DNA from 2 places in the Streptomyces sp. NPDC020742 genome. Region 2 is predicted to be linked to the other one. Evidence: predicted binding sites of a transcription regulator. Region 2 holds the regulator's gene; the other holds the start of a gene.
What was found. The regulator HrcA, encoded in region 2, represses chaperone genes, less so after heat shock. The targets are predictions, from matches to a motif close to TTNGCACTCNGNNNNNCNGAGTGCNAA.

Region 1: a site for HrcA is predicted at 10,937-10,963, ahead of AB0G84_RS09990 (FmdB family zinc ribbon protein). Genes of this name have one in related genera too.

What each region holds. Positions count from the first base shown of each region.
Region 1 is NZ_JBFAEA010000004.1:116,912-128,968, forward strand. Features, by position in the region: gene AB0G84_RS09945 (GNAT family protein) at 1-379, opposite strand, end outside; gene AB0G84_RS09950 (MogA/MoaB family molybdenum cofactor biosynthesis protein) at 394-897, opposite strand; gene moaC (cyclic pyranopterin monophosphate synthase MoaC) at 894-1,376, opposite strand; gene glp (gephyrin-like molybdotransferase Glp) at 1,492-2,796, opposite strand; gene galU (UTP--glucose-1-phosphate uridylyltransferase GalU) at 2,801-3,703, opposite strand; gene AB0G84_RS09970 (5-formyltetrahydrofolate cyclo-ligase) at 3,848-4,414, shown strand; gene AB0G84_RS09975 (penicillin acylase family protein) at 4,581-7,304, opposite strand; gene AB0G84_RS09980 (potassium/proton antiporter) at 7,510-9,036, shown strand; gene AB0G84_RS09985 (MFS transporter) at 9,494-10,849, shown strand; gene AB0G84_RS09990 (FmdB family zinc ribbon protein) at 10,975-11,319, shown strand.
Region 2 is NZ_JBFAEA010000001.1:284,305-296,361, forward strand. Features, by position in the region: gene lepA (translation elongation factor 4) at 1-1,775, shown strand, start outside; gene AB0G84_RS01145 (AMP-dependent synthetase/ligase) at 2,238-4,127, shown strand; gene AB0G84_RS01150 (ATP-binding SpoIIE family protein phosphatase) at 4,479-6,521, shown strand; gene hemW (radical SAM family heme chaperone HemW) at 6,669-7,901, shown strand; gene AB0G84_RS01160 (DUF3097 domain-containing protein) at 8,059-8,892, opposite strand; gene AB0G84_RS01165 (MBL fold metallo-hydrolase) at 9,002-9,739, opposite strand; gene hrcA (heat-inducible transcriptional repressor HrcA) at 9,934-10,950, shown strand; gene dnaJ (molecular chaperone DnaJ) at 10,951-12,057, shown strand, end outside.

The sequences.
Region 1 (12,057 bases), on a different contig from region 2:
GGAAGCAGTGATCGACGGCGAGCGCCACCGCGGTCGGAATGACGCCCCGGCCGGCGACATCCCGGTCGACCCAGTAGCCGATGTGGCCGGAGCACATGGAGCCCCAGGTGATGCCGGCGACGGTGAGCTGTCCGACGAGCCGGCCCCGGTACTCCACGACGAACGGCAGCATCCGGCCGGCGTGCGCCTCGGCGCGCAGATGGCGGACCATCTGCCGGTAGGTCGGGCGGTGCGGCGGGACGAGGCCGGGCGGGGGCGGCGGGATGGTCGCTTCCCAGGGGCGCAGCCAGTCGCGGTTGCGGCGGTTGACCTCCCGCCACTCCCGTTGGTCGCGCATCCTTATCGGACGGAGGGTGACCTCACCGTCCGTCAGGACCACCGGCCAGGGCGCGTTCAGCTCGGGCTCCCGGAAGGTCTGGGATGGTCCTCGCCGCGGATCTGGTCGACGGCGTGCGGCAGGAGGTCGGTGAGGACGGCCAGACCGTCGCGTACGCCGCCGGTGGAGCCGGGGAGGTTGACGATCAGGGTCGTGCCGGCGACGCCGGCGAGGCCGCGGGAGAGGGCGGCGGTGGGGACCTTGGTGCGGCCGGCGGCGCGGATCGCCTCGGGGATGCCGGGGACCTCGTAGTCCAGGACCCGGCGGGTGGCCTCGGGGGTGCGGTCGGTGGGCGACAGGCCCGTACCGCCGGTGGTGAGGATGACGGCGTACCGGGCGGAGTCGACGGCACCGCGCAGGGCGGCGGCCACCGGCTCGCCGTCGGGGACGACCTGGGGGCCGTCGACCTCGAAGCCCATGGCGGCCAGGCCCTCGGCGAGCAGCGGGCCGCCCTTGTCGGGGTAGACGCCGGCCGCGGCGCGCTGGGAGGCGGTGATCACCAGGGCGCGGGCGGAGGTCATGACCGGCTCCAGTCGCCGGACTTGCCGCCGGTCTTCTCCTCGACGCGGACGTCGGAGATCACCGCGGCCTTGTCGACCGCCTTGACCATGTCGACGACGGTGAGGGCGGCGACGGAGACGGCGGTCAGCGCCTCCATTTCGACGCCGGTGCGGTCGGTGGTCTTGACGGTGGCCGTGATCTCGACGGCGTCGTCGGTGACGGAGAGGTCCACCGTGACGCCGGAGACGGCGAGCGGGTGGCACAGCGGGATCAGCTCGGGGGTGCGCTTGGCGCCCATGATGCCGGCGATCCGGGCGGTGGCCAGGGCATCGCCCTTGGGCAGGCCCTCCCCCCGTAGCAAGGCGACGACCTGCGGCGACACCAGGACCCGGCCGCGGGCGCGGGCCGTGCGGGCGGTGACGTCCTTGGCGGAGACGTCGACCATCCGCGCCGCGCCCGCCGCGTCGAGATGGGTGAGGTGGTGCTGGCCGCTGCTCATCGTTCTCCCGGTCGAAACTGCCGCCTGTGGGACGACACCGTACCCCCGGCGGGCGCGGGGCACCCGACGGGCCGGGACGATCCGAAGAAAGCGCTAAGAGCTGTCCCGTCGTCCCTCAGGCGAGCACGACGACGTCCACCGTGCCGCCGTCGGGGACCTCGGTGGTGTCCTCGGGGACCACGATCAGTGCGTTGGCGTGCGCCATGGCCTTGATCAGGTGGGAGCCGGCACCACCCACGGGGGTGACGGTGCCGGTCGTGGCGTCGTAGGAGCCGCGCAGGAACTGCCGCTTGCCCTGCGGCGAGGAGCTGACGGCACCGGCGCAGCGGGCGCGGACGAGGGGGCGGTGGACGTCGGGCAGGCCCATCAGGGCGCGGATGGCGGGGCGTACGAACAGCTCGAAGGAGACGTAGGAGCTGACCGGATTGCCGGGCAGCGCCAGCAGCGGGATGCGGTCGGGGCCGATGAGGCCGAAGCCCTGCGGCTTGCCGGGCTGCATGGCGAGGGTGCGGAACTCGACCTGACCCTCGGCGGCGAGCGTCTCCTTGACGACGTCGTAGGCGCCGACGCTGACGCCGCCGCTGGTGACGAGGATGTCGGCGCGGGCGAACTGGTCCTCCAGCGTGGCGCGGAGCGTCTCGGCGTCGTCGGCGACGGCGCCGACCCGGTAGGCGACGGCGCCGGCGGCGCGGGCGGCGGCGGCGAGCTGGAAGCTGTTGGAGTCGTGGATCTGGCCGGGGCCCAACGCCTCGCCGGGCTGGACGAGTTCGCTGCCGGTGGACATCACCACGACCCGGGGGCGGGGGCGGACCCGGACCGTGCCGAGGCCGAGCGCGGCGAGCAGGCCGATCTGGGTGGGGCCCAGCAGTGTGCCCGCGGCCAGCGCCGGCTCGCCCTCGGTGACGTCGCTGCCACGGGTGCGCACATGTGCGCCGGCGGCGGCCGGGCGGTGGATACGGACCTGGCCGGCGGCGTCCTGGGGTGCGGCGCTGTGGGCGCGCATCGCGGCGGCCGGGCCGAGGCCGGAGCCGCCGTCGGTCCACTCGACGGGGACCACGGCCTGCGCGCCGGGCGGCAGGGGCGCACCGGTCATGATCCGGGCGGCCTGGCCGGGGCCGATCTCCGGCAGTTCGCCGCTGCCGGCCGCGATGTCGCCGATGACGGTGAGGGTGGCCGGGGCGGCCTCGGTGGCCTCGGCGACATCGGCGGCGCGGACCGCGTAGCCGTCCATGGAGCTGTTGTCGAAGGGCGGCAGCGCGACGGGGACCGCGAGGTCCTCCACCAGGGCGCAGCCCAGGGCGTCGAGGACGGGCAGCTCGATCGGCTCCAGGGGGCGGATCTGGGACAGCACGTCGTCGAGGTGCTCGGCCACCGACCAGACGCGGTCCTGGTGGCTGGTCCGGCCGGTGGCGTGGTTCAACGTCCTACATCTCCTCGGTGACGTAACTGCGCAGCCAGGTCCGGAAGTCCGGGCCCAGGTCCTCACGTTCGCATGCCAGTCTGACAATGGCACGCAGATAGTCGCCGCGGTCACCGGTGTCATAGCGACGGCCCTTGAAGACGACACCGTGCACCGGGCCGCCCAGCGAGGGGTCGGCGGCCAGCGCCTGGAGGGCGTCGGTGAGCTGGATCTCGCCGCCGCGTCCGGGGGCGGTCTTGCGGAGCACCTCGAAGACGGCCGGGTCGAGGACGTAGCGGCCGATGATCGCGAGGTTGCTGGGGGCCTCAGCCGGGTCGGGCTTCTCGACCAGGTCGGAGACGGTCACCACATCGTCGTCGCCGGTGGGTGCGGCGGCCGCGCAGCCGTAGAGGTGGATCTGTGCCGGGTCGACCTCCATGAGCGCGATGACCGAGCCGCCGTGCTGCTCCTGGACCTCGACCATCCGCGCGAGGAGGGGGTCGCGCGGATCGATCAGGTCGTCACCGAGGAGGACGGCGAAGGGCTGGTCGCCGACGTGCGGCGCGGCGCACAGCACCGCGTGGCCCAGGCCCCTGGGGTTGCCCTGGCGCACGTAGTGGATGGTCGCCAGGTCGCTGGACTCCTGCACCTTGGCGAGGCGGGACTCATCGCCCTTGCGGTGCAGCGCCTCTTCGAGCTCGTAGTTGCGGTCGAAGTGGTCCTCGAGGGGGCGCTTGTTGCGGCCGGTCACCATCAGGACGTCGGAGAGTCCGGCGGCGGCCGCCTCCTCCACCACGTACTGGATGGCGGGCTTGTCGACGACCGGGAGCATCTCCTTGGGAGTGGCCTTGGTGGCGGGGAGAAACCGGGTGCCCAGGCCGGCTGCGGGGATGACAGCCTTGCTGATCCGTGTGTGCGATGGGGTCATGCGCGACACCATAACCGCCTCTTTCGGAACCATGATGAGAGTCCGGTCAAGACAGCATGAGAGTGGCAGCAGGGGCACACAGTGAACGTTGAGCACGATAAAAAGCGCAGGTTGCGGCGGGATCTCCTGGAGGTGAGGAGGTCCTTGCCACCGGATGTCGTGGAGGCGACGGGCGAGGCGCTGGCCCGTCGGGTGCTGGAGCTGGACGAGCTGGCCGGGTGCACCGCCGAGGGCCGGGCGGGGCGGTCGGACACCCCGCCGACGGTCGCCGCCTATGTCTCCATCGGGGGCGAGCCCGCCACCAGCCCCCTGCTCGACCGGCTGCGGGCGGCCGGGGTGCGGGTGCTACTGCCGGTGCTGCTGCCCGACAACGACCTGGACTGGGCGGTCTACGAGGGCGCCGAGCACCTGGTCCCCGCGGGCTGGGGGCTGCGGGAGCCGGCCGGCGAGCGGCTGACGCCGGGTGCGATCACCAAGGCGGACGTGGTGCTGCTGCCGGGGCTGGCCGTGGACGGCGACGGGCTGCGGCTGGGGCGCGGCGGCGGCTCGTACGACCGGGTGCTGGAGCGGCTGGAGCGGGCCGGGTCGGCCGCGGCGCTGGTGGTGCTGCTGTACGACGCGGAGGTGCTGGACGAGGTGCCGGCCGAGCCGCACGACCGGCCGGTGCATGCGGCGGTGACGCCGTCGGGGGTGCACCGGTTCCGGCACTGAGCGGCGGCGGGACGGCGGGCCACCGGGACGACAGGGGGGCGCGGGGACGTCGGGCGGCGCGGGGTCCCTCCGCCGCCGTACCCACCGGGAAAACGGAACGGGCGGGCCGGAGCTCTCGAAGAGGTCTCCGGCCCGCCCGTCGGTGGTGCATTGCGGGGCGGTGCGCCTACGGCGACAGGGTCAGGGTGTCCTTGCCCGCCTTCTTGACGGCCGCTTCGCTGGACGCCCAGGGCAGCAGATCGCCCTTGGCCCACTTGTCGGTCTGGTCGTAGTAGTGGGCGTCGTAGGCGTGCCCGGAGGCGCCGGTGAGGTTGATCCAGCGGGACTTGTCGAGGTCGCCGAGGTTGACCACCATCCGCATCGACGGGACCCAGGTGACCTTGTAGCCGCCGGCGGCGTTCCAGCCGGTGGCGTCGACCGCGGCCTCACCGCCGCCGAGGTTCCAGGGGCCGCGGTTGAACAGCCCCTGCAGGAAGCCCGGCCCGTCGGTGCCCAGCGTCTGGTTCTTCAGGAACATCTGGTGCAGCCGGCCCCAGCTCCAGTTGTCGATGTTCTTGCCCAGCTTGGAGGTCAGCTCGTAGCGCGCGTCCTTCATGGCGTGCGCGAGGAGCTGGTCGCGGTTCTTGTCACCGGGGCGGCCGGGCCGGTCCTCGGTCTTCCACCAGGCGTTGTTGGGGTCGTCGAGGATGTTCCGGACGACCTCGTACCAGCGGTCGCCGCCGTCGGGCTGGGCGGTGTCGCCGGCCCGCTCGCCGCACTCGCGGACGTACGTGTCGTTCTCGTCGGCGGGGCCGGTCTCGTCGGCCGGGCGGACGGTCAGGCACTGGCCCTCGGGACGCAGCTCCTTGGGCATCTTGTTGCCGAAGGCGAGCTTGAGGGTGTTGCGCCAGACGGCGTTGAAGTAGGCGGCCGCGGCGGAGTCGGGCTCCTGGGTGAAGTCCCAGCCCTCCAGCAGCTGCTGGGCGTCGCGGACGTACTTGTCCTTGATGTCGATCTTCGTCAGGTAGGGCGTGAGCAGCCGGGCGATCTCGCTGCTGTTGTCCTTCTGGAAGGCCTGCATGTCGTCCGTGGAGACCTTGCCGCCGTCCTTGATCTTGGACTGGATCAGGTCGTTGATCCGCTGGCTGCGGGAGCCGTAGCCCCAGTCCTTGGTGATCAGGTACGGGTACTTCTCGTCGACGACGGCCTGGTTGGCGGTGACGATGTAGCCGCGCTCGGGGTTGTACTCGTACGGCAGGGCCTGCTGCGGGATGTAGCTCTTCCACTGGTAGCGCGGGTCCCAGCCGGGCGCCGGGAAGGTGCCGTCGAAGTGGCCGTCGCCCTTGCCGCGGACCGGGATCCGGCCGGGCGCCTGGTAGCCGATATCGCCCTTGGTGTCGGCGTAGATCAGGTTCTGGGAGGGCACCTCGAAGTGCTGGGCGGCCTTGCGGAAGCTGCTCCAGTCCTTGGCCCGGTTCAGCTCGAAGATGGCGTCCATCGAGCGGCCGGGGTCCAGGGCGGTCCAGCGCAGCGAGACCGCGTAGCCGTCGCCGCGGTCCGGTGCGGCGTTGCCGACCGGGGCGTCCTTGCCGACGTTGCCGAGCTCGTCGTCGCGGTCGGAGACGATCGGCCCGTTCTTGGTCGAGCGGACGGTGATCTCACGGCTCTCGCCGCCGGCGACCTTGATGGTCTCCTTGCGGGTCAGGAAGGACCGCTGCCTGCCGTCGAAGAGGTACCCGTCGGCGTTGATCTTCTCCAGGTAGAGGTCGGTGACGTCCGCACCCAGGTTGGTCATGCCCCAGGAGATGTCCTGGTTGTGGCCGATGACGACGCCGGGCATCCCGGAGAAGGTGAAGCCGGAGACGTCGTAGTTGCACTTGGGGCCGGTGGTACGGCAGTGCAGGCCCATCTGGTACCAGAGCGAGGGCATCTGGGGTGCCAGGTGCGGGTCGTTGGCGAGCAGCGGCTTGCGGGTGGCGGTGTGCGCGCCGGAGACGACCCAGGAGTTGGAGCCGATGCCGTTGCCGTTGGGGCCGAGCAGCGCCGGGACCTCGTCGAGGGTCTTGGACAGCGAGGACAGCTGGGACTGCAGCCCGGTGGCGGCGCCGGCGGCGCCGGCCGGCACGGAGTTGGCCAAGCCCTTGGGCGCGAACCGCTTGGTGGCCGGGTCGACCGCGCCGCCCTCCACAATCGGCTTGTTGCGCCGGTATGGGTAGGCCGGGTAGAGCTCGGCGATCTGCTCCGGGGTGAACCGGCTGGTCATCAGGGAGCGGTCGATCTCCTCCTGCATGTTGCCACGCAGGTCCCAGGCCATCGCCTTGAGCCAGGCCACCGAGTCGACCGGCGTCCACTTCTCGGGCTTGTAGTCGTTCTGGAAGTCCAGCGCCGCGTACTCCAGGGACAGCGCGGAGCCCTGGTGGTCCTTGAGGTAGGCGTTGACGCCGTCGGAGTAGGCCTGGAGGTACTGCTTGGTGCTGGGCGACAGCTTGGTGTCGTACTCCTTCTGCGCCACCCGGTGCCAGCCCAGCGTGCGCAGGAACTCATCGGTCTTGACCTGGCTCTTGCCGAACATCTCCGAGAGCCGGCCGGCGGTCATATGACGCCGGACGTCCATCTCCCAGAAGCGGTCCTGCGCCTGGACGTAGCCCTGGGCGCGGAAGAGGTCCTGGTCGGTGTCGGCGTAAATCTGCGGGATGCCGTTGCCGTCCCGGACGACGTCCACCGGGTCGGTCAGCCCCGGGAGTTTGAGCGAGCCGGTGGTCTGCGGCAAGGAGGCGCGGACGGTGCTGACTCCCCAGAACGCGCCGAAGCCGATGCCCGCCACGAGCAGCAGCACGACCGTTATCGCGACGAGGCGGCCGCGCCGCCCCTTTTTCTTCCTGGGGACTGGGCCGGACTTGTTGGCGGGCATCTCTGTCCTTCGAGGGGCAGGGTGGGAGTGCTGGAGCAACCATAGGCGCACGGGTTCGGCGGCCCCTATGCGGAGTCACCACCAGCACATCCAACTTTCAAGCAATGGTAAATTGTTAGCCTCAGTAACTAGATACGGTAAGGAAAGACCACCCCCGGCCCATCGCCCCACCCGTGCCCGGACCCGTGCGAGGAAGGATCAGCTCCTGACTGTCGACCACCTCAATCAACTCCTGCTGATCTGCTCGCTCGTACTGCTCATCGCGGTTGCCGCAGTACGGCTCTCCTCGCGCAGCGGGCTCCCCAGCCTGCTCATCTATCTGGGGATAGGCGTCGCCATAGGACAGGACGGACTCGGTGGCGTCGTCTTCGACAACGCCGAGCTGACCCAACTCCTCGGCTACGCCGCACTGGTCGTGATCCTCGCGGAGGGCGGGCTGGGCACCAAATGGAAAGAGATCAAACCGGCCCTTCCGCAGGCGGCCGCGCTCTCCACGGTCGGCGTCGCGGTGAGCGTGGGCGTCACCGCGGCCGGGGCGCACTACCTGGCCGGGCTCGACTGGCGCCAGGCGCTGCTGATCGGCGCCGTGGTCTCCTCCACCGACGCCGCGGCGGTCTTCTCCGTGCTGCGCAGCGTGCCCCTGCCGGCCCGGCTGACCGGTGTCCTGGAAGCCGAGTCCGGCTTCAACGACGCCCCGGTGGTCATCCTCGTCGTCGCCTTCTCCACCGCCGGACCGATCGAGCACTGGTACGTCCTGCTCGGCGAGATCGCCCTGGAGCTGGCGATCGGCGCCGCCATCGGACTGGCCATCGGCTGGCTCGGTGCGTACGCGATGCGGCACGTGGCGCTGCCCGCCTCCGGCCTCTACCCGATCGCCGTCATGGCCATCGCGGTGTCCGCCTACGCGGCCGGCGCACTGGCGCACGGCTCCGGCTTCCTCGCCGTCTATCTGGCCGCGATGATCCTCGGCAACGCGAAACTGCCGCACGCCCCGGCCACCCGCGGCTTCGCCGAAGGCCTCGGCTGGATCGGCCAGATCGGCATGTTCGTCCTGCTGGGTCTGCTGGTGACCCCGCACAACCTGCTCGACGACGTCGTGCCGGCCCTGCTCATCGGCATGGTCCTCACCCTGGTGGCCCGCCCGACGTCGGTCTTCGCCGCACTGCTGCCGTTCCGGGTGCCCTGGCGGGAGAAGGCCCTGCTGTCGTGGGCCGGGCTGCGCGGCGCGGTCCCCATCGTCCTGGCCACCATCCCGATGGTGACCGACGTCCCCGGCAGCGAGCGGGTCTTCAACATCGTCTTCGTCCTGGTCGTGGTCTACACCCTGGTCCAGGGGCCAACGCTGCCCTGGCTGGCCAAGCGGCTGAAGCTGGGCGACGGCGAGGAGCCCGCCGACCTGGGCATCGAGTCGGCGCCCCTGGAGCGGCTGCGCGGCCACCTGCTGTCCACGTCCATCGGGCCGATGTCCCGGATGCACGGCGTCGAGGTCGGCGAGCTGCGGATGCCGGCCGGCGCCGCGGTCACCCTCATCGTCCGGGAGGGCTCCAGCTTCGTGCCCTCGCCGGCGACGGTGCTGCGGCACGGCGACGAGCTGCTGGTGGTCGCCACCGATCCGGTGCGCGACGCCGCCGAGCGGCGGCTCCAGGCGGTCTCCCGCGGCGGCAAGCTGGCCGGCTGGCTGGGGACGGACGGCGCCCCGGCGCGAGGCCAGCGCCGGCCCGGGCGGAGCTGAGGCCGGTTCCGGGGGGGGCGCCACTGCGCCCCCCCGGGACCGGAGGATCCCGGACGGCCACCGCAACCCCGGTCCGTACCGGCCGGCCCGCCACCGCGCCCTGGTCCGTACCGGCCGGCTGCCACCGCGCCCCGGGCCGGGCCGGTCGGCTGCCACCGCGCCCCGGGATGTGCTGCACATCTCCACGTTTTCCAAGGGAAACCACGTAAAGCCCTGACCTATCCCAGGGCTTTACGCACTCCCGCCTGTAGTATGAAGCAGGAAATTCGACGAACCACCTCTGCCTGATGCAGAGCTGGCGCGACCGCTCGGCGGCCGCGGTCCCCTGCCACACGCAGCCACCTCTCGGGGTGCGGACCACGCGGTATCACTCGGTCCTGCGCGAGAGGACAGCTCTCGGCACGCCCCCGTGACGACCTCGCGGCGGCGTGCTACCAGGCGGCAGAAAGGCCCGGCCGTGGCATCCGCGGTCAAGGACTCCCGTCCCGGTTACGGACAACTTCTCCGCACCCCTGGTGCATGGACCTTCCTCCTGCCCGGCTTCCTGGCCCGGCAGCCCTTCGCGATGCTGACGATCGGCATCGTGCTGCTCGTGCAATCCACCACCGGCTCGTACGGCACCGCGGGCGCGGTCTCCGCCACCACCGGCGTCTCGATGGCGCTGTTCGCCCCGCAGGCCGGCAAGCTCGCGGACCGCTTCGGCCAGCGCGCGGTGCTGATCCCCGGCGTGCTGACGCATGTCGCCGGCGTCGCCGCACTGATCACCCTGGCCCTGGCGCACGCCCCCCTGTGGGCGCTGCTCGCGGTGGCCGTCCCCACGGGCGCCTCGACCCCGCAGGTCGGGCCGATGGTGCGGGCCCGGTGGGCGTCCCGGCTCGGCGGCAGCCCGTTGATGCCTACGGCCGCCGCCTTCGAGTCGGTCACCGACGAGTTCACCTTCGTCGTCGGCCCGGTCCTGGCGACCGCGCTGTGCACCGGCGTCCACCCGGCCGCCGGGCTGATCGCCGAGGCCGTGCTGACGCTGGCCGGCGGGCTGCTGTTCGCCTCGCAGAAGCGCAGCCAGCCGCCGGTACACCCGGCCGCCGCCGGCGAGGGGCCGCGCACCTCGGCGCTGTCGGTGCCGGGTGTCCGCGTCCTGATCATGGCCTTCCTGGGCATCGGCTCGGTCTTCGGCGGGATGCAGGTCTCGCTGACCGCATTCACCCAGCACATCGGGCAGCCCGGCATCAACGGCGTGCTCTACGGGATCTTCGCGGGCGGCAATATGCTCGCCGGCATCGCCTGCGGTGCCCTCGCCTGGAAGGTCGGCCCGCGGCGCCGGCTGCTGGTCGCCTACGGGCTGCTGGCGCTGGCCACCACCCCGTTGTGGGCGGTCACCGCGGTACCGCTGCTGGGCGCGGTCGGCCTGGTGGTCGGCCTGTGCATCGCCCCGGCTCTGATCACCGGCTACACCCTGGTGGAGTCGTTGGTGCCGGCCGCGGCCCGTACCGAGGCCTTCACCTGGCTGACCGGCGCGGTCGCGCTGGGCCAGGCGGCCGCCGCTACCTCCGCCGGCCAGTTGGCGGACCGCTTCGGGCCGAGCACCGGTTTCCTGGTGCCGCTGGCTGGGACCGCGCTGGCCTGCACCGTCCTGCTGGCCCTCCGCGCCCACCTGGTGCCGCGCACGGTGCCGGCGGTCACTGACCGGCGCTCCGCCGCCGGGGACGAGACCGGGGTCGGGGTCGGGCCTGCCGGGACCGGGGCCGCTGAGGCCGGAGCCGCTGAGGGCTCGAAGGCCGCCGAGGGCCGGGACCGGGAGCTGACGAACGCCTGATCCGGCCGGGGCTCCGGGCGTGGAGTCGGTCACCGTCTGCCGGTCACGGTGGACTGACGGGCCGGAATACTGCAAGATGGAGCGTCGTTAGCACTCAATGAGTGAGAGTGCCAGGAGGAAGTCAAGTGCCGACCTACCAGTACCAGTGCACCGAGTGCGGCGAGGGCCTCGAGGCGGTGCAGAAGTTCACCGACGACGCGCTCACCGAGTGCCCCAGCTGCAACGGACGCCTCAAGAAGGTGTTCTCCGCGGTCGGCATCGTCTTCAAGGGCTCCGGCTTCTACCGGAACGACAGCCGCGGCTCGTCGTCCAGCAGCAGCCCCGCGAAGTCCTCGTCGAGCAGCACGTCCTCCTCGGACTCCGCCGGCTCGTCGTCGTCCTCGTCGAGCGGCTCCGACTCCTCGTCGTCGACGTCTTCGTCTTCCTCGTCGTCCTCCAGCAGCACGTCGAGCGCGAGCTCCGCGGCCTGAGCCGCACACCCCGCACCACTTTCACCGAGCCCCGGCGTCACCGACGCCGGGGCCCGGTGTCGTACGCGGGCCCCTCTCGTCTCATGCGGCCCCTCTTGTCGTCTCATGCGGCCCCTCTTGCCTCATGCGGTCCCTCTTGCCGCTCTTGTCGCATGCAGTGCCTCATGTCGCATGCGGTGCCCCTTGTCGCATGCGGTCCCTCGTCCGGGTGGCCGAGTTGTCCACAGAAACGGGGTCATCCACAGCCTGGAGCGGGCCGGGACGAACTGCGGCACGGTGGTGATCGCCGGTTCGTCCCCAACCCCCACCGAGGTGGTGTCCCATGTCCCAGGTCCCGCTCTCCCCTCCTCTCCCCACACCCCCTCCCGCACCTCTTCCCACGCCCGTCCCGACACCCCTCCCCGCTCCCCCACCATGTGAAGTGCCCCACTTTGCTCCAGTACGGGCCGGTGGCGGCAGACTCCGCGGAGGACGGGGCGCCCACCGGCGGGTGCTGGCGGCCGGCCTGGCGATGACCGCCGCAGCACTGGCCGGCGGGGCCTCGTACGGCGCCGTACGACCCGCTCCCCCGGCGGACTGCCCGTCGGCGACGGCACCTGGGGAGCAGTGATCATGCGTCAAGATCAAGTGGCGTCTGCGCGGTCCTCACCGGAGACTGCTGCGAATGGCGGGGCGCCCGCCGCGCGCCGACGAGGTCGCGCTCACCGCACCGGTACCACCGCATTCGCCCGTCTCCTC
Region 2 (12,057 bases):
AGTCGACGCTCGCCGACCGGATGCTCCAGCTCACCGGTGTCGTCGACCAGCGGCAGATGCGCGCGCAGTACCTCGACCGCATGGACATCGAGCGCGAGCGCGGCATCACGATCAAGTCCCAGGCGGTCCGGCTGCCCTGGAGCCCCTCCGAGGGCGAAGAGGCCAGTGGCACCACCCACATCCTCAACATGATCGACACGCCGGGCCACGTCGACTTCACCTACGAGGTGTCGCGCTCCCTGGCCGCGTGCGAGGGCTGCATCCTGCTCGTCGACGCCGCCCAGGGCATCGAGGCCCAGACCCTCGCCAACCTCTACCTGGCGATGGAGCACGACCTCACGATCATCCCCGTCCTCAACAAGATCGACCTGCCGGCCGCGCAGCCCGAGAAGTTCGCCGCGGAGCTGGCCAACCTGGTCGGCTGCGAGCCCGAGGACGTGCTGAAGGTCTCCGCCAAGACCGGCGTCGGCGTGCCGGAGCTGCTGGACAAGGTCGTCCGCGAGGTGCCCGCCCCGGTGGGCGTCAAGGACGCACCCGCCCGCGCGATGATCTTCGACTCGGTCTACGACGCGTACCGCGGCGTCGTGACGTACGTGAAGGTCGTCGACGGCACGCTCGGCAAGCGCGAGCGGATCAAGATGATGTCCACCGGCGCCGCGCACGAGCTGCTGGAGATCGGCACGAACTCCCCGGAGATGAAGCCGGCCGACGGCCTCTCCGTCGGCGAGGTCGGCTACCTCATCACCGGTGTGAAGGACGTCCGCCAGTCCAAGGTGGGCGACACCATCACCCAGCTCAACAAGGGGGCGGAGGAGCCGCTCGGCGGCTACAAGGACCCCAAGCCGATGGTGTTCTCGGGCCTGTACCCGCTGGACGGCTCGGACTACCCGGAACTGCGTGACGCGCTCGACAAGCTCCAGCTCAACGACGCCGCGCTGGTCTACGAGCCGGAGACCTCGGCGGCCCTCGGCTTCGGCTTCCGCGTCGGCTTCCTGGGTCTGCTGCACCTGGAGGTCATCCGCGAGCGCCTGGAGCGCGAGTTCGGGCTCGACCTCATCGCCACCGCGCCCAACGTGGTCTACCGCGTGGAGATGGAGGACGGCGCCGAGCACGAGGTCACCAACCCGAGCGAGTTCCCCACCGGCAAGATCGACAAGGTGCACGAGCCGGTCGTGCGCGCCACGATCCTGGCGCCCAGCGAGTTCATCGGCGCGATCATGGAGCTGTGCCAGAACCGCCGCGGCAACCTGCTGGGCATGGACTACCTCTCCGAGGACCGGGTCGAGATCCGCTACACCCTGCCGCTCGCCGAGGTCGTCTTCGACTTCTTCGACCAGCTCAAGTCCAAGACCCGTGGCTATGCCTCGCTGGACTACGAGCCCACCGGCGAGCAGATCGCCGACCTGGTGAAGGTCGACATCCTGCTGCACGGGGACAAGGTCGACGCGTTCTCCGCGATCTGCCACAAGGACAAGGCGTACGCGTACGGTGTGCGGCTGGTCGCCAAGCTGCGGGAGCTGATCCCGCGGCAGAGCTTCGAGGTGCCGATCCAGGCCGCCATCGGCAGCCGGGTCATCGCCCGTGAGACGGTCCGCGCGATCCGCAAGGACGTCCTCGCCAAGTGCTACGGCGGTGACATCTCCCGTAAGCGGAAGCTGCTGGAGAAGCAGAAGGAAGGCAAGAAGCGGATGAAGATGGTCGGCAGCGTGGAGGTCCCGCAGGAGGCCTTCATCGCGGTGCTGTCCTCGGACTCCGACGGCGACAAGAAGAAGTAGCAGAAGCAGTAGCAGAAGAAGCGGCGGCGGGCCGCCGTCGGGAGCGCCGGCGGCGGACGGCGGCCCGCTCGTGGTGCGGGGCGCCGGTCCCTCTTGTGGGGCCGGCGCCCCGTCGCGTTCCCGGGCATGGATCCGATGCGCGGCCGGCGTACCTGCCGCGCATCGGAGGAGACGCGCCTGCCGCGCATCGGGAGGAAACGCCCCCGCCGCGCATCGGGAGGAAAGCGGAGCGCGCCATTCCGCCGTCGCTCGCGCCGCGTCGCCCGCTGTGGTCTGGTGGGCGGTGATCGGCCCGGCGCGCATATCGGGCGATGCGCGTGCTACCTACAGCTATCGCACTGGTCACATCGTGAACCAGTCGGCCGTAGCCCCTTACGCGTCGGCGCAACGCGCTCTAGTCTGATCACTGCTGAGAGGTTACTCGCGAGTCACCACGCAACGATGCGGGCCCCGGAGGACGCCGTGACGGACACCCACACGCTGATCGAAAATCGGCCGCCCTCGGTGGCGCACCTCTTCCTGGAGCGGGTCGCGGCCACGCCCGAGGCCGAGGCGTACCGCTACCCCGTCCCGCCCGCCTCGGGGCAGGGCCCGGACGACTGGAAGGCGCTCAGCTGGGCCGAGGCCGCCGAGCGGGTCTATGCGGTGGCCGCAGGGCTGATCGCGCTGGGCGTGCGGCCCGAGGAGCGGGTGGCGCTGGCGTCCAACACCCGCGCCGAGTGGATCCTCGCCGACCTCGGGGTGCTCTGCTCCGGCGCCGCCACCACCACGGTCTACCCCAGCACCAACGCCGAGGAGACCGCGTACATCCTCGCCGACTCCGGCAGCCGGGTGCTGATCGCGGAGGACGCCGGGCAGCTGGCCAAGGCGCGCGAGCGGCGCGCGGAGCTGCCCGAGTTGGCGCATGTGGTGGTCATCGACGAGGCCGGTGCCGAGCCCGCGGCCGACGACCCCGAGGGGTGGGTGCTCACGCTGGCCGAGCTGGAGAAGCGCGGCGTCGCCTATCTGGAGCAGCACCCGGAGTGCGTCAAGGAGCGGGTCGCGGCGCTGCGTGCCGACCAGTTGGCGACGCTGATCTACACCTCCGGTACCACTGGCCGTCCCAAGGGCGTCCGGCTGCCGCACGACTGCTGGTCGTACATGGCCCGGGCGATCCAGTCGACGGGGCTGGTCACGCAGGAGGACGTGCAGTACCTCTGGCTGCCGCTGGCGCACGTCTTCGGCAAGGTGCTCACCGCCGGGCAGATCGCCACCGGCCAGGTGATCGCCGTCGACGGCCGGGTCGACAAGATCATCACGAATCTGCCGGTCGTCCGGCCCACGTACATGGCGGCCGTGCCGCGGATCTTCGAGAAGGTCTACAACGGTGTCGCGGCCAAGGCCCGGGAGGGTGGCGGCGCCAAGTACAAGATCTTCCAGTGGGCGGCCGGGGTGGCCCGCGAGTACGCCAAGGTCTCCCAGGACAACTTCCGCCGCACCGGCAACGCCTCGGTGCCGTTCGCGCTCGGCGCCAAGCACAAGGTCGCCGACGCCCTGGTGTACGCCAAGCTGCGCGAGGCCTTCGGCGGTCGGCTGCGCGCCGCGGTCTCCGGCTCGGCCGCGCTCTCCCCGGAGATCGGCTACTTCTTCTCCGGTGCCGGCATCCACATCCTGGAGGGCTACGGCCTGACGGAGTCCAGCGCCGCCAGCTTCGTCAACCCCGGCGAGGCCTACCGCACCGGCACTGTCGGCAAGCCGCTGCCCGGCACCGAGGTGCGGATCGCCGAGGACGGCGAGATCCTGCTGCGCGGTCCCGGCATCATGCAGGGCTACCACGGCCTGCCGGAGAAGACCGCCGAGGTCCTGGAGGAGGACGGCTGGTTCCACACCGGCGACATCGGCGAGCTGTCCCCCGACGGCTACCTGCGGATCACCGACCGCAAGAAGGACCTGATCAAGACCTCGGGCGGCAAGTACATCGCCCCGGCCGAGGTGGAGGGGCAGTTCAAGGCGGTCTGTCCGTTCGTCTCCAATGTGCTGGTGCACGGCGCCAACCGGAACTTCTGCACCGCGCTGATCGCCCTCGACGAGCCGACGATCATGGGCTGGGCTGCGGAGCACGGTCTGGCGGGCAGAACGTACGCCGAGGTCGTCGCCACCGACCAGGTCCGGGAGCTGATCGACGGCTATGTCGAGCGAGTCAACGAGGGGCTGCAGCGCTGGCAGCAGATCCGCAAGTTCCGGCTGCTGCCGCGTGACCTGGACATCGAGCACGGCGAGGTGACCCCCAGCCTCAAGATCAAGCGCCCGGTGGTGGAGCGCGCGTTCAAGGACCTGCTGGAGGAGATGTACGCCGGCTCCCGGGAGGCGTAGCCCGGGCCCGGCGGAGGTACGAGGGCGGTACGGCGACTGTGGGGCGGTGCGGCGGCCCGCGCCCCGGCCCGCCCCGTAGTGCCGCCGGCCCCGCGCCCCGTACGCCGTGCGGGACCCCGCCCTGTACGCCGTGCGGGGACCCGTCTCGTACGCCGTTCCGTACGGCGGGCCGGGGCCCGGGCCGGTCTGGCGGCCGCCGGGCTGTGCCTGGGGCAACTCCCTCGGTGCGTCAGTCCTCTTGGGGGGTATCACCGCCGACTTCCGTGACTCAGTGCTTATGGGTGCGCCCGTTCTGTCACTCTGTCGTTGGCGCATCCGGCGCTGTAGCGGAGCGGGCACGGGAGTTGCTCAATGAGGACGACTACGACGACCACGTCGTCTGCGCGGGACGACCAGGTCACGGCGGGGTGCGGGACCGGAGCGGGCGGGGCCGCCGGCCGGGCCCGGCGGGCGGGTCTGCCCGGCGATCCGCAGGCCGCGGCGGCCGCCCGGCGGTTCGTCCGGGACTCCTTCGCCGACTGGACCGCCCGACGGCTGCCCGGCGCGGAGGGCCTCACCGACCGGCTCGCTGAGGAAACGGTGCTGCTGGTCAGTGAGTTGGTGACCAATGCGGTGGTGCACGCGGGCACCACCGTCGAACTGTGCTGCCGGCTGGACCCCGCACCGGAGCGGGAGGATCCGGCGGAACCGGGACCCGCGCCGCTGCCCGGCGTCGTGGTCGAGGTCTCCGACCGCCACCCCACCCAGCCGGTCCGCGCCCGGGGGCCCGCCGCCGACGACGGGCCCGGGGGCGAGGCTGTTGGGGCCGAGGGCGCCGGCCATGGACTGCAGCTGATCAGCGCGGTCGCCGAGGCCTGGGGCATCACCTACCGCCGCGCGATGAAGACCGTGTGGTTCCGGCTGCCCGTGGATCCGCCGGGGGCCGGCGCCCGCCCGGAGCCGGAGCCCGCCGACGACGGTCAGCTGCTACAACACGGGCTGCGGGCCGCCGAGCTCCTCGCCCCGGCGCCGCGCCGCACCCCCCGCCGGGACGGCGGCGCCGGCCCGGTCGACAACGGCGCCCTCTCCTTCCTCGCCGAGGCCTCCGACCTGCTCTCCGGCCAGCTCGACGCCGACCAGGTCGCCGCCCTCGCCGCCCAGCTGATCGTGCCGCGGCTCGCCGACTGGTGTGCGGTGTGGCTCTACGACGGCGATGCCGGGGCGCCCGGCCGGGGCATCGCCGCGAACGGCGAGGAGCAGCGGCTCGCCGGCGTCTGGCACACCAACGAGAGCCGGATCGACGCCCTGCGGGAGGCACTGGAGAAGGAGCCGCCGGAGGTGCCGGGCAGCAGCCCGCCCGCCGGCGCGCCGACCGCGGTCCCCTGGCCCTGGCCGCACGCGCCGAACGGCGACGAACCGGGCGGCGCGGCGCTGGCCTGCCCGCTGATCGCCGGCGGCCGCCGCCTCGGCACGCTGCTGCTCGGCCGGGGCGGGCTGCCGCGCTTCCCCGACGAGGTGGTCGGCCTCCTGGAGGACCTGGGCCGTCGGGTCGCCCGCGCCGTGGCCACCGCCCGGGCCTACAGCCGCCAGGAGCGCATCAGCCAGGTACTGCAGCGCAGGCTGTTGCCCCGGGGGCGGGCGGAGGTGCCCGGGGTGGAATCGGCGGTGGTCTACGAGCCGCGCGAGGGAGCCTGGGCCGGTGGCGACTTCTGGGACCTGTTCGACGCCGGGAACGGCCGGTGGTGCTTCGCGCTCGGCGATGTCTGCGGCAGCGGTCCCGAAGCCGCGGCGGTCACCGGGCTGGCCCGGCCGGTGCTGCGGCTGCTGGCCCGCGACGGCTTCGGCGTCGGCGAGGTGCTCGACCGGCTCAACAAGACCATGGCCCGCGAGGCCGCGGACTCGGTCGCGGCGGTCGCGGCGGCGGTAGCGGCGGCCGGCGCCGGGGCCGAGGCACCGGTGGAGATCCGTGAGGAGGGCGAGCAGGCCCGCTTCCTCTCGCTCCTCTACGGCGAGATCGTCCCGCACCCCGGCGGCGCCGGTGGCGCCCGCTGCACCCTCGCCAGCGCCGGCCACCCGCTGCCGTTGCTGCTCGGCACGGACGGCACGGTCCGGGTGGTGGCGGCGCCGCAGATGCTGCTCGGGGTGGTCCAGGACACCACGTACGTGAGCGAATCGTTCGACCTCTGCCGCGGCGAGACGCTGCTGTGCGTCACCGACGGCGTCACCGAGCGCCGGTCCGGCCGCCGGCTCTTCGACGACGAGGACGGCCTGGCCAAGACCCTCGCCGCCGGTGCCGGTTTGGGCGCCACCGACCTCGCGGACCACATCCGCAACACCGTCCACGCCTTCGGCCCGGTCCCGCCGGACGACGACCTGGCGCTGCTGGTCCTCCAGGCGGCGGGCGGCCCCGGGTAGGGCGCTTCCTTCGGATCTTCGTGGGCTCGCGTGGCCCACGGAGATCCGGTGGTCGACGAAGATCCGAAAGCAGCGCCGCTCGGCGCCGTCGGGGCCCGCCCCCGGGCCGGAGCCGGGGCACTCGCCGGATGACGGACAATGGTCCCCATGCCTTCTGCACTGCCCGATGGTGAGCCGATGCCCGAGGACGGGGCGCTGCCCCGCCGTGCGCTGACGGGCGCCGCCGGCCGGCCGCTCGGCTTCTATCTGCACGTGCCGTACTGCGCCACCCGCTGCGGCTACTGCGACTTCAACACCTACACCGCGAGCGAGCTGCGCGGCTCCGGCGGCGCCCTGGCCTCCCGCGACAACTACGCCGACACCGTCGTGGAGGAGATCCGGCTGGCCCGCAAGGTGCTGGGCGATGACCCGCGGCCGGTGGCGACCGTCTTCGTGGGCGGCGGCACCCCGACCCTGCTGCCCGCCGCCGACCTCGGCCGGATGCTGGCGGCGATCCGCGAGGAGTTCGGCCTGGCACCGGACGCCGAGGTCACCACCGAGGCCAACCCCGAGTCCGTCGACCCGCGCTACCTCACCGAACTGCGCGCGGCCGGCTACAACCGGGTCTCCTTCGGCATGCAGAGCGCCCGGCAGCACGTCCTGAAGGTCCTGGACCGTACGCACACCCCCGGCCGCCCCGAGGCCTGCGTCGCCGAGGCCCGCGCCGCCGGCTTCGACCACATCAACCTCGACCTGATCTACGGCACCCCCGGCGAGACCGACGACGACTGGCGGGCCTCCCTGGACGCCGCGCTCGGCGCCGGCCCCGACCATGTCTCCGCCTACGCCCTGATCGTCGAGGAGGGCACCCAGCTGGCCCGCCGGATCCGCCGCGGCGAGGTCCCGATGACCGACGACGACGTGCACGCCGACCGGTACCTCATCGCCGACGACCGGCTCACCGCGGCCGGCTTCTCCTGGTACGAGGTCTCCAACTGGGCCACCACCGACGCCGCCCGGTGCCGCCACAACGAGCTCTACTGGACCGGCGCCGACTGGTGGGGCGCCGGCCCCGGCGCCCACAGCCACGTGGGCGGCGTCCGCTGGTGGAACGTCAAGCACCCCGGCGCGTACGCCCAGGCCCTCAGCGAGGGGCGCTCACCGGGCGCGGGCCGCGAGGTCCTGGCGGACGAGGACCGGCGGGTGGAGCGCATCCTGCTCGAACTGCGGCTCTCCGACGGCTGCCCGCTCGACCTGCTCGCCCCGGTGGGCGCCCGGGCCGCCGCCCGCGCCCTGGACGACGGGCTGCTGGAGCCCGGCCCCTACGGCGCGGGCCGCGCGGTCCTCACGCTGCGCGGGCGGCTGCTGGCGGACGCGGTGGTGCGGGACCTGGTGGACTGACCGGCGGCCCGGTCCGCGGTGGGCGCGCCCGCACGGCGCCGGAGCGGCGGGCTGACCCGTCACCCCGAACGGACCCGTCCCGTACCCCACCGGAGGGGCCGCCCGCCGTCACCCCGCCCCCGCCGTCACCCCGCCCCCGCCGTCACCCCATCCGCCGTTACCCCGCCCCGCCGACCGTGACGAAGTCGATCAGCTCCTCCACCCGCCCCAGCAGCGCCGGCTCCAGGTCCTTGTAGGACCGCACGCACGACAGGATCCGCTGCCACGCCGCGCCGGTGTGCTCCGGCCAGCCCAGCGCCCGGCACACCCCGGTCTTCCAGTCCTGCCCGTGCGGGACGGCCGGCCAGGCCGGGATCCCCACCGACGACGCCTTCACCGCCTCCCACACATCGATGTACGGGTGGCCCACCACGCGGACGTGCTCACCGGTCACCCCGGCCGCGATCCGCGACTCCTTCGAACCGGGCACCAGGTGGTCGACGAGCACGCCCAGCCGGGCGTCGGGCCCCGGGGAGAACGAGCGCACGATCGCCGGGAGGTCGTCGATGCCCTCCAGGTACTCCACGACGACCCCCTCGATCCGCAGGTCGTCGCCCCAGACCCGCTCGACCAGTTCGGCGTCGTGCCGGCCCTCCACGTAGATGCGCCCGGCGCGTGCGACCCGGGCGCGGGCGCCGGGGACGGCGAGTGAACCCGATGCGGTCCGGGCCGGCCCGGACGGCGCCGGCCGGCTCTGCGGGCGGACCAGGGTGACCACCTTGCCCTCCAGCAGGAAGCCGCGCGGGGTCATGGGGAAGACGCGGTGCTTGCCGAACCGGTCCTCCAGGGTCACCGTCGGGCCCTCGGCGGTCTTCTCGCAGCGGATCACCGCGCCGCAGAACCCCGTGGTGACCTCCTCGACGACCAGATCGGGCTCGGCCGGCACCTCCGGGGCGGGGCGCTGCTTCTTCCAGGGCGGGGTGAGGTCGGCGCTGTAGCGCTTGCTGTGCATGGGGACCTGTTCTGTGCGAGGTGCGGACGTGCCAGGCGACGGTGACGGGAGGGCCGGGCGACGGTGACGGGAGGGCCGGGCAACGGTGACGGGAGGGCCGGGCGGCGGGTCAGGAGGAGGGAGCGGCGCCGAAGCGGGCGGCCAACGCGTCCCGCTGTGCCCGGACGAAGCGGGCGTCCACCACGGCGCCGTGGCCGGGGACGTACACCGCGTCCTCGCCGCCGAGGGCCAGCAGCCGGTCCAGCGCCGCCGGCCAACGGTGCGGCAGGGCGTCCGGGCCCGCCTGCGGCTCCCCGGACTCCTCGACCAGGTCGCCGCAGAAGACGATCTCGGGGGCGCCGTGCCGGCCGGGCACCAGGACCGCCAGGTCGTGCGCGGTGTGGCCGGGGCCGACGTTGGCCAGCAGCGCCTGGCGCCCGCCCAGGTCGACGGTGAGCTGGTCGTGCACGTGGTGGTGCGGGACGACCAGCAGATCGGCGGCCTCGGCCGCGGCGTCCCGGTCGAGGCCGTGCCGCACCGCATCGTGCCGCAGCTCGTCCTTGCTGCGGCGCAGCAGCTCACCCAGGCCGGTCGCGCCGAACACCTCGACGCCCGCGAAGGCGGCGGTACCCAGCACATGATCGAAGTGCGGGTGAGTTAGCGCGACATGCGTCACGTCCCGGCCCAGGACGGCCCGGACCGTCCGGCGCAGATCCGCGCCGTCGCGGAGGCTCGCGCCGGTGTCGACGATCATGACGCCGGAGGTGCCGGCGATCACGCCGACGGTCTCGTCCCAGCCCGGCATCCGGCGCCTGGCCACGCCGTCGCCGAGCTGTTCCCACCCGGCCTCTTCCCAAGCAGTGCGCATACCGAGACGCTAGCTCCCTCGCGATAGCGTTGCCCGGCAGATCGGTCGAAGACGGTCATCCGGCGGGTGCTGTGCGCGGTCGCCCTTGCCGTCCCCGTGCTACCCGGCCGTACACTGGCTCCGGGTCTGGCACTCGGCCCGTGTGAGTGCCAGGAGAAGCGAGATGACGGACGACCGGACTGGAGGTGCGCGGGATGCTCAGTGAACGCAGGCTCGAAGTGCTGCGCGCCATCGTCCAGGACTACGTCGGGACGGAGGAGCCGGTCGGCTCCAAGGCGCTCACCGAGCGCCATCGGTTGGGGGTCTCCCCGGCCACGGTCCGCAATGACATGGCGGCCCTGGAGGACGAGGGCTTCATCGCCCAGCCCCATACGAGTGCTGGGCGGATCCCGACCGACAAGGGCTACCGCCTCTTCGTCGACAAGCTGGCCGGCGTCAAGCCGCTGTCCAGCCCCGAGCGGCGGGCGATCCAGAACTTCCTGGACGGCGCCGTCGACCTCGACGATGTGGTGGGGCGCACGGTCCGGCTGCTGGCGCAGCTGACCCGGCAGGTCGCGGTCGTGCAGTACCCGTCCCTGACGCGGTCCACGGTCCGGCACGTCGAACTGCTGGCGCTGGCCCCGGCCCGGCTGATGTTGGTGCTGATCACCGACACCGGACGGGTCGAGCAGCGGCTGATCGACTGCCAGGCACCGTTCGCCGAGACGTCCCTCGCGGACCTGCGGGCGCGGCTGAACAGCCGGGTGGTGGGACGCCGTTTCACGGATGTGCCCCCGTTGGTGCAGGATCTCCCCGAGTCCTTCGAGCAGGACGACCGCGGCACGGTCTCGACAGTGCTGTCGGTGTTGCTGGAGACTTTGGTGGAGGAGACCGAAGAGCGGCTGATGATCGGCGGAACCGCCAATCTCACGCGCTTCGGACACGACTTCCCCCTGACCATCCGTCCGGTGCTGGAGGCACTTGAGGAGCACGTGGTGATGCTCAAGCTGCTCGGCGAAGCCAAGGACTCGGGCATGACCGTACGCATCGGGCATGAGAATGCCCACGAAGGCCTGACGTCCACCTCGGTCGTCACGGTCGGCTACGGTTCGGGCGACGAGGCAGTCGCCAAACTCGGCGTGGTCGGACCGACCCGCATGGACTACCCCGGAACGATGGGAGCGGTACGCGCAGTGGCACGTTACGTCGGACAGATCCTCGCGGAGTCGTAAGTGGCCACGGATTACTACGCGGTCCTGGGCGTTCGGCGCGATGCCTCGCAGGACGAGATCAAGAAGGCGTTCCGGCGGCTGGCGCGCGAGCTCCACCCGGACGTCAACCCGGATCCGAAGACCCAGGAGCGGTTCAAGGAGATCAACGCCGCTTACGAGGTCCTGTCGGACCCGCAGAAGAAGCAGGTATACGACCTCGGCGGCGACCCGCTCTCGCAGGCCGGCGGCGGCCAGGGCGCGGGCGGCTTCGGCGCGGGCTTCGGCAACTTCTCCGACATCATGGACGCGTTCTTCGGCACCGCCTCCCAGCGCGGGCCGCGCTCGCGGACCCGCCGCGGTCAGGACGCCATGATCCGGCTCGATGTCGAGCTGAGCGAGGCGGCCTTCGGCACGACCAAGGACATCCAGGTCGACACCGCCGTGGTCTGCACGACCTGCACCGGTGAGGGGGCGGCGCCGGGCACCTCGGCGCAGACCTGTGACATGTGCCGCGGCCGCGGTGAGGTCTCCCAGGTCACCCGGTCCTTCCTGGGCCAGGTCATGACCTCGCGGCCCTGCCCGCAGTGCCAGGGCTTCGGTACGGTCGTGCCGACCCCGTGCCCCGAGTGCGCCGGTGACGGACGGATCCGCTCCCGCCGCACGCTGACCGTCAAGATCCCGGCCGGTGTCGACAACGGCACCCGGATCCAACTCGCCGGTGAGGGCGAGGTCGGCCCCGGTGGCGGCCCCGCCGGTGACCTCTATGTGGAGATCCACGAGCTGGCGCATCAGGTCTTCCAGCGGCGCGGCGACGATCTGCACTGCACGGTCACCATCCCGATGACGGCGGCGGCGCTGGGCACCAAGTGTCCGCTGGAGACGCTGGACGGGGTGGAGGAGATCGACGTCCGGCCCGGCACCCAGTCCGGCCAGTCGATCCCGCTGCACCAGCGCGGTGTGACCCATCTGCGGGGCAACGGCCGTGGCGATCTGATCGTCCACGTCGAGGTCCAGACGCCCTCCAAGCTCGACCCCGAGCAGGAGGAGCTGCTGCGGCGCCTCGCCAAGCTCCGTGGCGAGGAGCGCCCCACGGGCCAGTTCCAGCCGGGGCAGCAGGGGCTGTTCTCG